DNA from 3 places in the Rhizobium sp. NLR10b genome. Region 1 is predicted to be linked to each of the others. Evidence: predicted binding sites of a transcription regulator. Region 1 holds the regulator's gene; each other region holds the start of a gene.
The links. Region 1 encodes LexA, which represses DNA repair genes until DNA is damaged. Its sites were predicted from a motif close to TGTTCNNNNTGTGTTCNG; they were not measured.
Positions count from the first base shown of each region.

Region 2: HJB91_RS03015 (ATP-dependent helicase) is a predicted target of LexA. The motif match lies at 2,482-2,499, and genes of this name have one in related genera.
Region 3: HJB91_RS02735 (ribonuclease T2 family protein) is a predicted target of LexA. The motif match lies at 2,854-2,871, and genes of this name have one in related genera.

Region 1 is NZ_JABDWV010000007.1:210,231-214,805, reverse strand. It holds gene eno (phosphopyruvate hydratase) at 1-212, opposite strand, end outside; gene kdsA (3-deoxy-8-phosphooctulonate synthase) at 354-1,199, opposite strand; gene HJB91_RS13780 (VOC family protein) at 1,196-2,092, opposite strand; gene lexA (transcriptional repressor LexA) at 2,288-3,007, shown strand; gene HJB91_RS13770 (ComEC/Rec2 family competence protein) at 2,988-4,575, opposite strand, start outside.
Region 2 is NZ_JABDWV010000002.1:117,391-121,965, forward strand. It holds gene HJB91_RS03015 (ATP-dependent helicase) at 1-2,439, opposite strand, end outside; gene HJB91_RS03020 (VOC family protein) at 2,629-3,105, shown strand; gene HJB91_RS03025 (PrkA family serine protein kinase) at 3,509-4,575, shown strand, end outside.
Region 3 is NZ_JABDWV010000002.1:53,131-57,705, reverse strand. It holds gene HJB91_RS02745 (metalloregulator ArsR/SmtB family transcription factor) at 1-188, opposite strand, end outside; gene ettA (energy-dependent translational throttle protein EttA) at 352-2,001, opposite strand; gene HJB91_RS02735 (ribonuclease T2 family protein) at 2,099-2,839, opposite strand; gene HJB91_RS02730 (alpha/beta fold hydrolase) at 3,097-4,026, shown strand; gene HJB91_RS02725 (DMT family transporter) at 4,044-4,575, shown strand, end outside.

The DNA.
Region 1 (4,575 bases):
TTGGCGGCCTCGACCGCCTTTTCGACGCCCTTGCCGAGATAGCGCTTGCCGCCGTCGCGCAGCTCAACCGCCTCATGCGCGCCCGTCGAGGCGCCCGAGGGAACGGCCGCGCGGCCCATGCTGCCGTCTTCGAGATAGACGTCGACTTCGACGGTGGGGTTGCCACGGCTATCGAGGATCTCGCGGGCGATGATATCGGTGATTGCAGTCATGGGTTCTTCCTGCTCGGTGGGTGATAAGTCGTTCGAAGCCTGTCATAATCGAAGGCGTGCAAATTACAATGCCGCAATTTCCGGCCTCCGAACCAGCATTCCGTCGTGGCCTAAACCACGAACATGTCAGCTTGTTGAACGTCAGGACTTGGCGATCGCATCGAAGGCAAGCAGCTTCTCGAGCAGTCGCGGCATGTCCTTGAGATAAACCATATTCGGGCCATCGGACGGCGCGTTGTCGGGGTCCTGATGGGTTTCGAGGAAGACGCCGGCAATTCCCGTCGCCACTGCCGCGCGCGCCAGCGTTTCCACGAACTCGCGCTGGCCGCCGGAGGAATCGCCCTGCCCGCCCGGCTGAGCGACGGAATGCGTCGCGTCGAAGATGACGGGAGCGCCCATCGCCGCCATAATCGGCAGCGAGCGCATGTCGGAGACCAGCGTATTGTAGCCGAAGGAAGCGCCACGCTCGCACAAGAGCACATTCGGATTGCCGCTGGCGTTGAGCTTCTTCAGGACGTTCTTCATGTCCCAGGGGGCGAGGAACTGGCCCTTCTTGACATTGACGGCACGGCCGGTCCTTGCGGCGGCGATCAGTAGGTCGGTCTGACGGCAGAGGAAGGCCGGGATCTGCAGGACATCGACCACCTTGGCCACCTCGGCGCATTGCTCGGCCGTATGGACGTCGGTTATGACCGGAAAGCCGAATTCCTTCTTGAGGTCGGCAAAGACCTCCATGCCCTTTTCCAGGCCGATGCCGCGCTCGGCCGAGAGCGAGGTGCGGTTGGCCTTGTCGAAGGAGCTTTTGTAGACAAGACCCATGCCAAGCTTTGCGCAAAGCTCCTTCAGCGTGCCGGCGACCATGAAGGCGTGGTCCCGGCTCTCCATCTGACAGGGGCCGGCAATCAGCGACAGGCGGGCGGTATTGGAAAAGGTGACCTGACCTTCGCCTTCGCCGATCCTGACTTCGGAATTCGTGTCGGTGCTCATCGTGTTTCCTCGAAGGCGAAGAGCGCACCCTGCCCGGGCGTAGACTTCACCAGAATGCGATTGTTCTTGCGCGTGAATGTGATCCCGTTAGCACCCAAATGCGCTTCTGTCACGGCAAGATCGGCGACGGTGAAGAGGATTACCCGGCCGCGCAGACCACGATCGGCGGATGAGACGGCAAGCTCGAAATAGGCCTCCAGCCCTTCGGGCGTCATCAGGCTGATCTTCGCATTTGATGCCGCGATATTCACGCCGAAACCGGTTTTCTCCGCCGCCGCCTGCCCTATCGCAAGTCCGACGAAGGCGGCGAATGCCGCCGGGTCCGGCGCACAAAGCGCGATCTCGGCAATGCCGATCACGCCATTGGCATGCGTCTCCAGCGCGGCGCGATCTGTCGGGAAGGAATTGATGCGCTGGCAGGTAAAGAGAAAGAAATCGGGTGCGCGCAGATCAGCTGCAAAGGCCAGCTTGAAGCTGCCGACGGTCTCCGAACCATCCGGCATCCGCATCGGCCGGCTGAATTGCAACATCTCGCCGGCGCTCGCGCCGTTGCTGACAAAGCGCTTATGATCGAGGCCGGCATCCTCGCTGAGGAAGGCCAGCGCAGACAATCCCTCCTCGCCGCAGCGGAAGCGGAAGGCGCGATTGCGGGCGATGAAGACATTGCCGTGGCGGGCCGCTGCCTCGCTCTCCTCGACGCTCGCCACGCCAAGCGGCTCCAGATAGGTCTTGTCGGCGAAAAAGACGCAGGCATTCTCCGTTCCGAAGGGATGGCGCCCATCGGCGGCGACGGTGAAACCGAGCTTGCCGAGCCTCTCACGCGCCAGATCGATATTGACCACCGGCAGCACGACGTGATCCAGCGGATGCGACTTGGCGGAATGCGCGTTCATGATATCCTCCTGAAAGGGGCAAAGATGTGCGACAGCCCCTCCCCGAATGCAAGCGATGTGCGCCAATCCCGTCGAATGAAATTAAAAATCTCGACGAGTTGGCCCGAAGTTTTACGGAAATTTAGCTACTTGCGGAACACATATGGAACATATAGTGTCTGTTCTGGATTTGTTTCAATCAGGGGTCTGACGTCGATGCTCACGCGCAAACAACAGGAGCTTCTCCTTTTCATTCATGAGCGCATGAAGGAATCCGGCGTCCCTCCCTCCTTCGACGAAATGAAGGATGCCCTGGATCTCGCCTCGAAATCCGGCATTCACCGCCTGATCACGGCGCTCGAGGAGCGCGGCTTCATTCGCCGGCTACCGAATCGCGCCCGGGCGCTTGAAGTGATCAAGCTTCCGGAGGCCTATAACCCCAGCCTGCAACAGCGCCGCGGTTTTTCGCCGAGCGTCATCGAGGGCAGCCTCGGCAAACCCCAGCCGGTCGCCGCCCCCGCTGCCGCAAAGCCGGTCGCCGACAACGGCAACTCTGTCTCCGTGCCGGTCATGGGAAGAATCGCCGCCGGCGTTCCGATCTCGGCGATCCAGAACAACACGCATGACATCATCATTCCCGCGGACATGCTTGGCTCCGGTGAGCACTACGCGCTGGAGGTCAAGGGCGATTCGATGATCGACGCCGGCATCTTCGACGGCGACACCGTGATCATCCGCAACGGCAGCACCGCAAGTCCCGGCGACATCGTCGTTGCCCTCGTCGACGACGAGGAAGCAACGCTGAAACGCTTCCGCCGGAAGGGCGCCTCGATCGCGTTGGAAGCCGCCAACCCGGCTTACGAGACCCGGATTTTCGGGCCGGACCGCGTCAAGGTGCAGGGCAAGCTCGTCGGCCTCATTCGCCGTTATCACTGACAGCAGCCGGACCGGATTCGGTAAAACTGTCTTTGCGCCAATCATAGGCGCGATGGCGCATCCATGGCCGCGATAGCGCCTCGAATGCGGTTGCGACCTGCAGGCCGGCATCGGCGAAGCGCAATTCGACGGAACCGGTCCTGCGGAGCGTCTCGCCGGTGAAGAGCGTCCCGCCTGAACGGCAGCTGTTGAAACGCAGGCGGACTGAGGTCACGACGATATCGGCCGTATCGCAGGCCGGGCCGAGATAGGCGGCATTGTCGATGACGGTGACGATATGGCCATTGCCGAGTCGTGATGTGCACCACGCCTTCTTGACGCAGGAAAACCGGTTTGCTTCACCGCCTGCTGCGGCTGCCCGCATCGCTGCGCTCGCTTCGTTCTGCTGATCGCGGGAAAGCCTGACTCGGCGGTCTTCTCCTTCCGGCGGGATAGCCGGACCATCCAGCATCTTCGGTGGAACATGTGTCGGCAGGACCAGCGCTCGCTGCCACTGGTCGAAGATGAAATCCGGCGGGTTTTCACGGTTGGACGCGATTGCCTCAGCCGCAACGACCGCAACCAGACCACCATCCTCCGAAATCACCAGATCCGGCGGGCGGGGAGCCGGCAGCAGCAGTACGGTGAGTGTCGAGACGGCGATGATGGATGTGCCGACATGGCGCAGCCGGGTGCGCAGCAGCGTCAGCAGCAGAAAGCCTGCCACCGCCACTGCGAAATACCAGGCGGGCAAGCGGCCGATGCCGATATCGCCGCCCCAGCCGGACACCGTCTTGGCAACCGCAATCACCAGATCGAGGCCGAATCCGACCGCCGTCCAGAGCGGAGCATCCAGCCCGAAGGGCATGAGCAGCATCGCCAGCAGCCCGGCCGGCATGACGATGAAGGAGATGATCGGCATCGTCGCAAGGTTTGCCGGCAGGCCGTAAGCCGTCAGGCGATGAAAATGCTCGATCGAAAACAGGGCGGTGGAAAAACCGCCGATCAGCGAGGTCAGGAAGACGCCGCCGAAGAAACCGGCGACGACAACCACCGGCCTGATGATCGGCAATTTCAGGAAAGCGTTTTCACGGACACGCCTGTCCTTCCACAGCTGATAGCCCGATACCAAAGCCAATGTCGCGGCAAAGGACATCTGAAAGCTCGGTCCCAATACTTCCGAAGGTGAAATGGCGATGATGATGAGCGCAGAGAGAACGACATTGCGCAGGCTGATCGACGGCCGATCGAAGAAGACGGCAATCAGCATGATGGTCATCATGATAAAAGCGCGCTCGGCCGAAACCCCGAAACCGGAGATCAGGTAATAGGCGGTGACGGCCATGAGCGCACCGGCGGCGGCGATCTTCTTTGTCGGATAGGCTTGGGCGACGCCGGGAAAGAGGCAGAGCAGCATGCGGAAGCCGACGAAGAAGATGCCGGCCGACAGCGCCATGTTGAGGCCCGAGATCGCGACGATATGGGCAAGGCCGGACTGGCGCAGCGCCTCCGTCGTCGTCTTCGAGATGGCGCGCCGTTCATCCGTCACCAGAGCAGCGGCAAAAGCGCCGGTATCGCCGGGCAGGATC
Region 2 (4,575 bases), on a different contig from region 1:
TCCGGCGCGATCGAAATCGATCGTCAGCTTGTTGCCTTCGATGCCAGTGATGTTGCCATTGCCGAATTTCAGGTGGAAGACGCGGTCGCCGAGGGTGAAGCGCGATGATTCAGAGGACGTGGACTTCGCCACCAGTTCCCCGTCGATCGTGCGTCCCTTCGGGCCGCTTTCGCCATAACCGATGCGTTCGACGGCGTGGCCGGAGCGGGTGCCCCAATTGTCGCGGGTGGCGTCGGTCCTGTTGGCCTGGGCGCGCTTCCAGCCGGGGGTCGAATAAGAGTTGGCGAAGGGTTCGGCTTTGTCGAAGCGGGACTGGCCGTAACCGCCGCGGCCGTAACCGCCGTAGCTCTGTTCCATCTCGGCGACCTCGACATGGGTCTCCGGCAATTCGTCCAGGAAACGCGAGGGCAGGGTCGATTGCCAGAGACCGTGGATGCGGCGGTTGGAGACGAACCAGATGTGGCAGCGACGTTTGGCGCGGGTGATGCCGACATAGGCGAGGCGGCGTTCCTCCTCCAGGCCGGCACGGCCGCTTTCATCGAGCGAGCGCTGGTGCGGAAAAAGGCCTTCCTCCCAGCCGGGCAGGAAAACGGTGTCGAATTCCAGGCCCTTGGCCGAATGCAGCGTCATGATCGAGACGGCGTCGAGGTTCTCGTTGGTCTCGGCATCCATCACAAGGGAGACGTGTTCGAGAAAGCCGCGCATTGACTCGAAGCTTTCCATCGAGCGGATCAGTTCCTTCAGGTTTTCCAGGCGGCCCGGGGCTTCCGCGCTCTTGTCGTTCTTCCACATGTCGGTATAGCCGGACTCTTCGAGGATCTGCTCGGCAAGTTCGGTATGTGGCGTGTTTTCAAGCAGTTCCTGCCATCGGCGGAAAGATTGAATCACGTCGAAGAGGGCTTTTCGCGCCTTCGGCTTCAGCTCGTCCGTCTCGATGATGTGCGCGGCGGCCGCCAGCATCGGGATGTCGCGGGCGCGTGCATAATCGTGCAGCGCGCGCACCGTCGTATCGCCGAGGCCGCGCTTCGGCGTGTTGATGATACGTTCGAAGGCGAGGTCGTCGGCCGGCTGCGCCACCAGGCGGAAATAGGCCAGGGCATCGCGGATTTCGAGGCGCTCATAGAAGCGCGGGCCACCAATGACGCGGTAGTTGAGGCCAAGGGTGACGAAGCGATCTTCGAATTCGCGCATCTGGAAGGAGGCGCGCACGAGGATCGCCATGTCGTTCAGCAGATGCTTGTTGCGCTGGAGTTGCTCGATCTCCTCGCCAATGGCGCGGGCTTCCTCCTCCGAGTCCCAGGAGGCGTGAACCTGGACCTTGACGTCATCTGGGTCGGCGCGATCGGTGAACAACGTCTTGCCCAAGCGGCCTTCATTATAGGCGATCAGATGGGCGGCGGCGCCAAGGATATGTTCGGTCGATCGGTAATTGCGCTCGAGCTTGATCACCTTGGCGCCGGGGAAATCCTTCTCGAAGCGCAGGATATTGTCGACCTCCGCGCCGCGCCAGCCATAGATCGACTGGTCGTCGTCACCGACGCAGCAGACATTCTGCGGCTCACCCTTGGCGCGCTGGGCAAGAAGCCTCAGCCACATGTACTGAGCAGTGTTGGTGTCCTGGTACTCGTCGACAAGGATATAGCGGAAGCGGCCGTGATATTCCTTCAAAAGATCCGGATTCTTGCGGAAGATCGCGATCGGATGCATCAGCAGGTCGCCGAAATCGCAGGCGTTGAGCGTCGACAGGCGCGCCTGATAGGCGAAATAGAGATCGCGGCCGCGGCCATTGGCAAAGGCGCGGGCGTCGCCTTCGGGAATATCGGCCGGTCCGAGGCCCTTGTTCTTCCAGGTGTCGATCATGCCGGCGAACTGCTTTGCCGGCCAGCGCTTGTCGTCGAGGCCTTCGGCCTGGATCAGCTGCTTGATCAGGCGCACGACGTCGTCGGTGTCGAGAATGGTGAAACCGGAGCTCAGGCCGACGAGCTCGCCATGGCGGCGCAGGAGCTTGACGCCGATCGAGTGGAAGGTGCCGAGCCACGGCATGCCTTCGACGGCGCCGCCGACGAGCAGAGCGATGCGCTCCTTCATCTCGCGCGCGGCCTTGTTGGTAAAGGTGACGGCGAGGATCTGTGACGGGAAGGCGCGGCCGGTATTGAGGATATGGGCGATGCGGGTCGTCAGCACGCGCGTCTTTCCCGTGCCGGCGCCGGCGAGCACGAGGACGGGGCCTTCCAGCGTTTCGACGGCTTCGGTCTGTTCCGGGTTCAATCCGGCGAGATAGTCCGGCCGTTTGCCGCCGTCACGGGCCGCCATGGCGCGGGCGGCGATGCCGCCGCCGGCGGCCGGCCTTCCGGCGGTTGCGACTGACGGCTGCGGCTTACGCGCCACTTCGCCCGGCTCCTCGTCGAAGAAGGGAATATCGTCGAAACTATTGCTCATGGCGCGTAATGTAGTGATTCGGGAAGGAAAGACCAGAAAAGATGTTCTGCTTTCATTCCCGAGCCACCGCTATTGCGGGGGGGTGGGCGGCCAAAAAATCCGATCGCGGCCTGTCGGAACCGGTGCCGACCAGACGTCCTCGAAGCATCGGACAGAAGTCCGGGATACTCGCCAACAAGGAGGCTGTCCATGCCCAAGGTCATTTCAAATCTCTGGTTCGCGGAGCAGGCACGCGAAGCCGTAGAATTCTACGTGTCGATCATTCCGGATTCCAGGATCGGCCGAACCACCATACTTCCGGCGGAAACCCCGAGCGGCCCTCCCGGCAGCGTCGAGCTGATCGAGTTCACGCTTGGCGACCAAGCCTTCCTGGCGATGAAGGCCGGTCCGCTCGACAGCTTCAACCATTCCTTTTCGATAGCGATCCTTCTGGAAAGCCAGGCGGAGATCGATCGGATATGGGATGCCTTCCTCGCCAATGGCGGCACGCCGGAGGCCTGCGGCTGGCTGAAGGACCGCTGGGGCCTTTCCTGGCAGATCGTCCCGCGCGCGCTCTCCGAGATGATCGCCGACGAAGATCGCGAGCGGGCAAGGCGCGTCACCGAAGTCATGCTCGGCATGGTCAAGATCGATGTGGCTGCGCTGGAAAAGGCGTTCAACGGCTGAGAGCCAGGAGGCGCATGAGTAGGATATGCCGGTCGGATGTGACGTTCGCCCGGTTTCATTCTGCGGGCGGCGAACTCGCTGCCCGCTGTCGGAGCCGACTGGCTCTCACCGGCGGGCAATCGCCGATTATTTACGGCTCGAATCACGGGCGCTATTGCATACCTTTTTTACTTCCATGTCACGTCGCTAAATGTGCTGATATCGCGACAAGCCTTTTCTCAACTACAATAAGAAACAGTTTCGTGGAGTAAAAAAATACCGGTGCATGCACGATTTTGTGCATTGCCACAAACGGCCGGTCAGCGTGGAATATACCTACGAAACTATTGATTCTTAGGAACGCCGTGGCCATCTCGATGGTTATACGGCTTAGAGCCTGCGGCATTACCTTAATGGAGGTCCCATGCTGAGTGAATCCGTATTCGATGCGTTCACACGCAGTTATGAAGCGCGCCGCGAAAGCGACATGTCGGTGTCGGAATATCTCGATCTCTGCAAAACCGACCCGATCGCCTATGCCAACGCGACCGAGCGTCTGCTCGCTGCCATAGGCGAACCACAGATGGTGGACACCGCCAAGGACGCGCGCCTCGGCAGGATCTTCATGAACAGGACCATCCGGGTTTATCCGGCCTTTGCCGGCTTTCACGGCATGGAAGAGACAATCGAACGCATCGTCTCCTTTTTTCGGCATGCGGCGCAGGGGCTCGAGGAGCGCAAGCAGATTCTTTATCTGCTCGGTCCGGTCGGCGGCGGCAAGTCGTCGCTGGCGGAGCGGCTGAAGCAGTTGATGGAGGTGTATCCGATCTACGTGCTGAAGGCCGGTGACGAGATCAGCCCTGTGTTCGAAAGCCCGCTCAATCTCTTCGATCCCGAGACGATGGGCTCGCTCCTGCAGGAGCAGTACGGGATCCCGCAGCGGCGCCTGAACGGATTGATGAGCCCGTGGTGCCTGAAGCGGCTCGACGATTTCGGCGGCGATGTCTCCCGATTCCGCGTCGTCAGGATACAACCCTCGCGATTGCGCCAGATCGCGATTGCCAAGACCGAGCCTGGAGACGAGAACAACCAGGACATCTCCTCTTTGGTCGGCAAGGTGGATATCCGCAAACTGGAAACCTATTCTCAGAACGATCCGGACGCCTACAGCTATTCGGGCGGACTGAACCGTGCCAATCAGGGCGTGCTCGAATTCGTCGAGATGTTCAAGGCGCCGATCAAGATGCTGCACCCGCTGCTGACGGCAACGCAGGAGGGCAATTATATCGGCTCCGAGAATATCGGCGCCATACCTTTCTCCGGCATCGTCCTTGCGCATTCGAACGAGGCGGAATGGCAGACCTTCAAGGCCAACAAGAACAATGAGGCCTTCATCGACCGCATCTGCGTGATCAAAGTGCCCTATTGTCTCAGGGTGACAGAGGAACAGAAGATCTACGAAAAGCTGATCGAGGGATCGGAACTGGTGGA
Region 3 (4,575 bases), on a different contig from region 1:
TCGGCCTCGCCGAGCAGCTTCAGGTGGCGGGAGATGCGCGGCTGCGACTGGCCGAGGATTTCAGTAAGATCGGTCACCGTCAGGTCGCCGCCGTCGAGAAGCGCCAGAAGACGCAGACGCGTGGGTTCTCCGGCCGCCTTCAAGACGTCCACCAGCCCATCCAGTCCCAGCTTCAAAGGTTCGCTCATCATTGGCCCAATCAAGATATAAAGATATCTTTATGTGATTTGAAAAGCGGTGGCAAGCGGCAATTCGCACTGTTCGCGAAATTGCCTGCGCAAATTGCGACGGGGTCTGACACGAAAAAGCCCCGGTCGAACCGGGGCTTCGGAAGCAGAAATGAAGCAGGGATCAGCGTGTCAGGCGCTTATGGGCCTGGCTGCCCGGATTGAGCGCATCCGGGCCGAGGCGACGGACCTTGTCCTCCTCATAATCCTCGAAGTTGCCTTCGAACCATTCGACATGGCCCTCGCCCTCAAAAGCCAGGATATGCGTCGCCAGGCGGTCGAGGAACATGCGATCGTGGCTGATGACGATGGCGCAACCGGCAAAATTCTCAAGCGCGTTCTCAAGGGCGCCAAGCGTTTCCGTATCAAGGTCGTTGGTCGGCTCGTCGAGCAGCAGAACGTTGCCGCCGGATTTCAACATCTTGGCGAGGTGAACGCGGTTACGCTGGCCGCCCGAGAGACTGCCGACCTTCTGCTGCTGATCGCCGCCCTTGAAGTTGAAGGCGCCGCAATAAGCACGGGAGTTCATGTCGAACTTGCCGAGCTTGATCACTTCGGCGCCGCCGGAGATTTCTTCCCAGACGGTCTTGTTGGGATCGAGCGCATCGCGGCTCTGGTCGACATAGCTGAGGTGCACGGTTTCGCCGATCCGGATCGTACCACCATCCGGCGTTTCCTGGCCGGTGATCATCTTGAACAGCGTCGTCTTTCCGGCGCCGTTCGGACCGATGATGCCGACAATGCCCCCCGGCGGCAGCTTCAGCGACAGGTCGTTGACCAGCGTGCGGCCGTCGAAGCCCTTGGTGATGCCCTCCATCTCGATGACCACCTGACCGAGGCGCTCGCTCACCGGGATGATGATCTGCGCGTCGCCGGGACGCTGCTTCTCGGCCGCCTCCACCAACTGCTCGTAGGATTTGATACGCGCCTTCGACTTGGCCTGGCGAGCCTTCGGGCTGGAAGCAATCCATTCCTGCTCGCGGCTGATCGCCTTCTGGCGTGATGCCTCTTCGCGGTTTTCCTGCAGCATGCGCTTGGCCTTGGCCTGCAGATAGGCGGAGTAGTTGCCTTCATAAGGGATGCCGCGGCCGCGATCGAGTTCGAGGATCCAGCCGGTGACGTTGTCCAGGAAGTAGCGGTCGTGGGTAATCATCATCACGGCGCCGGGATAGTCGCGCAGGTGCTTTTCGAGCCAGGCGATGGTTTCGGCATCCAGATGGTTGGTCGGTTCGTCGAGCAGCAGCAGATCCGGCTGCGACAGCAGCAGACGGCAGAGCGCGACGCGGCGGCGCTCACCACCGGAAAGATTGGTGACATCGGCATCGCGCGGCGGGCAGCGCAGGGCTTCCATCGCCATCTCGACCTGGCTTTCCAGATCCCAGAGGTTCTGGCTGTCGATGATGTCCTGGAGCTTCGCCCCCTCTTCCGCGGTCTCGTCCGAGTAGTTCATCATCAATTCGTTGTAACGATCGACGATCGCCGTCTTCGCGGCAACACCTTCCATGACGTTCTCGAAAACCGTCTTGGTGGGGTCGAGTTTCGGCTCCTGCTCGAGATAGCCGACCGTGGCACCCTCGGCGAGCCAGGCTTCGCCGGTATACTCCTTGTCCTGGCCGGCGATGATGCGCAGCACAGTGGATTTACCGGCGCCGTTCGGTCCGAGGATGCCGATCTTGGCATCCGGGTAGAAGGAAAGGTGGATGTTCTCCAGGATCTTCTTGTTGCCATAAGCCTTGTTGAGGCCGGACATATGATAGATGAATTGACGTGCCATGCTGCGCTGCTCCGGGCGGGAAACTTCGTTTCGTGCCGCTATGTAGGCGAAACAGCGCCTGTGAGCAACGCCGAAACCCGTTTACGCCGGATTCCGGTCAGAAGCCCGCTGCATCGACAACGCCCTCGTCACAGCCGAACGTGGTTTTTCCCGCTCCCTGGATCAGATCGGCAAGGCCCGCGCTTTTTGCCGATGCCGTTCCCGCATCCGCAGACAGGCCGATCGTCAACTCGCTGATCACCCTGACATTGCCGGCTCGCCGGCAGCTCATCTTGACGCGCTCGCCCGCACCCGGCCCGAAGCTCTTGTCGAAAGCAGCCTTGATCGCCTCGGCCTTGACCGCCTTGCCGATATTGGCGGCAAAGAGATCGCGCACGGCCGATGTATTGAGCGCATCCACTAAATGGACGCCGACGCCGAAATAATCCTCAACGCTCATTTTCGTGCAGGTGCCATGCTTTATCCATTCGTGCCGTTCAAGGCCGGACTGGGTGCCGGGCATTGCCTTTGCAAGCGACGCCTGCGTCTCGGCCGAAAGCGCAACCGCGGGCAATGTATCCCATTTGCCGTCCTTGTCGGCAGCCTTCTGGTCCTCACTGACGCCGCAATAATCCTGCCGCATCGGCCACAGGCCGTGCAGCGAGAAATTCGTCGCGTCATGGCGCTCGCCGGTCTGGCTGGCGCATTCGGGCTTCTTCTGGTTCGTCTGGCAGAAGGCGGGCTGCCAGCTCGCAGCAAGAATGAAACGGGTACGGCCATCGGCCTCCTGCGCCACGGCAGCGCCGGCAAGGATCATCGACAAGGCGAACGTAAAGGTACGCAACTGCATGCTGCTCATTTCAACCCCCAAAGAAGAACAATGCAGGAACAGATAAGCACAAAGAGTAAACGGCAGCAACCCTGAATCGCAGCCGTGCCGAAATTTGTTATCGACTGCGCGTCGCCGGAAACAGCTGACTATTGCGGGGACCTCACTGTCTTAGAGTTACGCGAGCACCGTGTCGCACTTATAGTTGCAGCATATTCGCTTAAATCGATTCCGCTTTAAGGAATTATGCAGTAGCGATCTGCTCTGCTGGGGCGGGGAGGATCCGGATGTTTTCTGATACGCAAAGACTCGCGATAGGGGAAGCGTCTCTGGCCTATCACCATGCCGAGGCTACCCACCCGGCGCGCGGCGTCCTGTTGATATCGCACGGCCTGGCGGAGCATTCGAAGCGGTACGGCCGCTTTGCCGCGGCGATGGCGGCGCGCGGCTACCACGTCTATGCCCATGATCACCGCGGCCACGGCGAGACGACGGCGCCCGACGCGCCGATTGGCCGCTTCGCCGGCCGGGATGGCGTCGACCGGGTGATCGGCGATGTCCTTGCCGTGCGCGCCCATGCGGCCTCGCGCCATCCCGGCCTGAAGGTGATCCTCTTCGGCCATTCGATGGGCGGTCTCGTGGCGCTCAATGTCGCCGTCACCGCTCCGGGCGACTTCGACGCTGTCGCCGTCTGGAATTCGAATTTCGCCGTCGGCCTTGCCGGCCGAGCCGCCCAGGCGATCTTGCTTGCCGAGCGGATGCTGAAGGGCTCCGACGTGCCGAGCGGCCTCTTGCCGAAGCTCACCTTCGGAGCTTGGGGAAAATCGATCCCGGACCGCCGCACCGAGTTCGACTGGCTGTCCCGCCATGCCGATGAAGTCGACAAATATATCGGCGATCCGCTCTGCGGCTTCGATGCTTCGGTCTCGCTCTGGCTCGATCTCTTCGAACTGACGTTTCGCGCACCGCAGAAGCTCCATCTCGACCGGCTGCCGCGCGACATGCCGATCCATCTGGTCGGCGGCGGCGAGGATCCGGCGACGGGGCGTGGAAAAGCCATCCTCTGGCTGTCAAACCATTTGAAAGCGCAAGGCTTCTCTCGTATCAGCACTCGGATATATCAGGATATGCGGCATGAAACGCTGAACGAGATCGACGCCGAAGCGGCGACCGCCGCCTTCGCGGACTGGTGCGACGAGGCACTCGCAAGATCCTGAGCCAGAGAGATCCCATCATGAGCAGCACCTCCGCCCGGCCCGCTTCGTCCGCCTCCGAAGTGACGACGGGGCTTGCGCTGATGTTTCTTTCGGTGATGTTCTCGCCGCTCATCGACATCTTCGCCAAGCTTGCCGTCGTCACCGTCCCCTCCGCCGAGATCACCGCCGGCCGCTTCCTCGTGCAGGCGCTCTGCATGCTGCCGATCGTGCTATGGCGACGCAGCTTTACCGATTTCTCGTGGCGCCAGAGCCTGTTCCACGCCATCCGCGGCTTCGTCATCACCGTCTCGATGATCTCTTTCGTCACCACGCTGAAATATATGGCGGTCGCCGACGCGATCGCGATCTTCTTTATCGAGCCGATCATCGTGACGATCCTCGGCGGCATTTTCCTCGAGGAGACGATCGGCTGGCGGCGCTATACCGCCTGCGGCGTCGGCTTCTTCGGGGCGATGCTGATCATCCAGCCCAGTTTCGAGGAGGTCGGCTCCATCGCGCTCCTGCCTGTCGTCAGCGCGCTCTGCATTGCGATCTTCGTGTTGATGACCC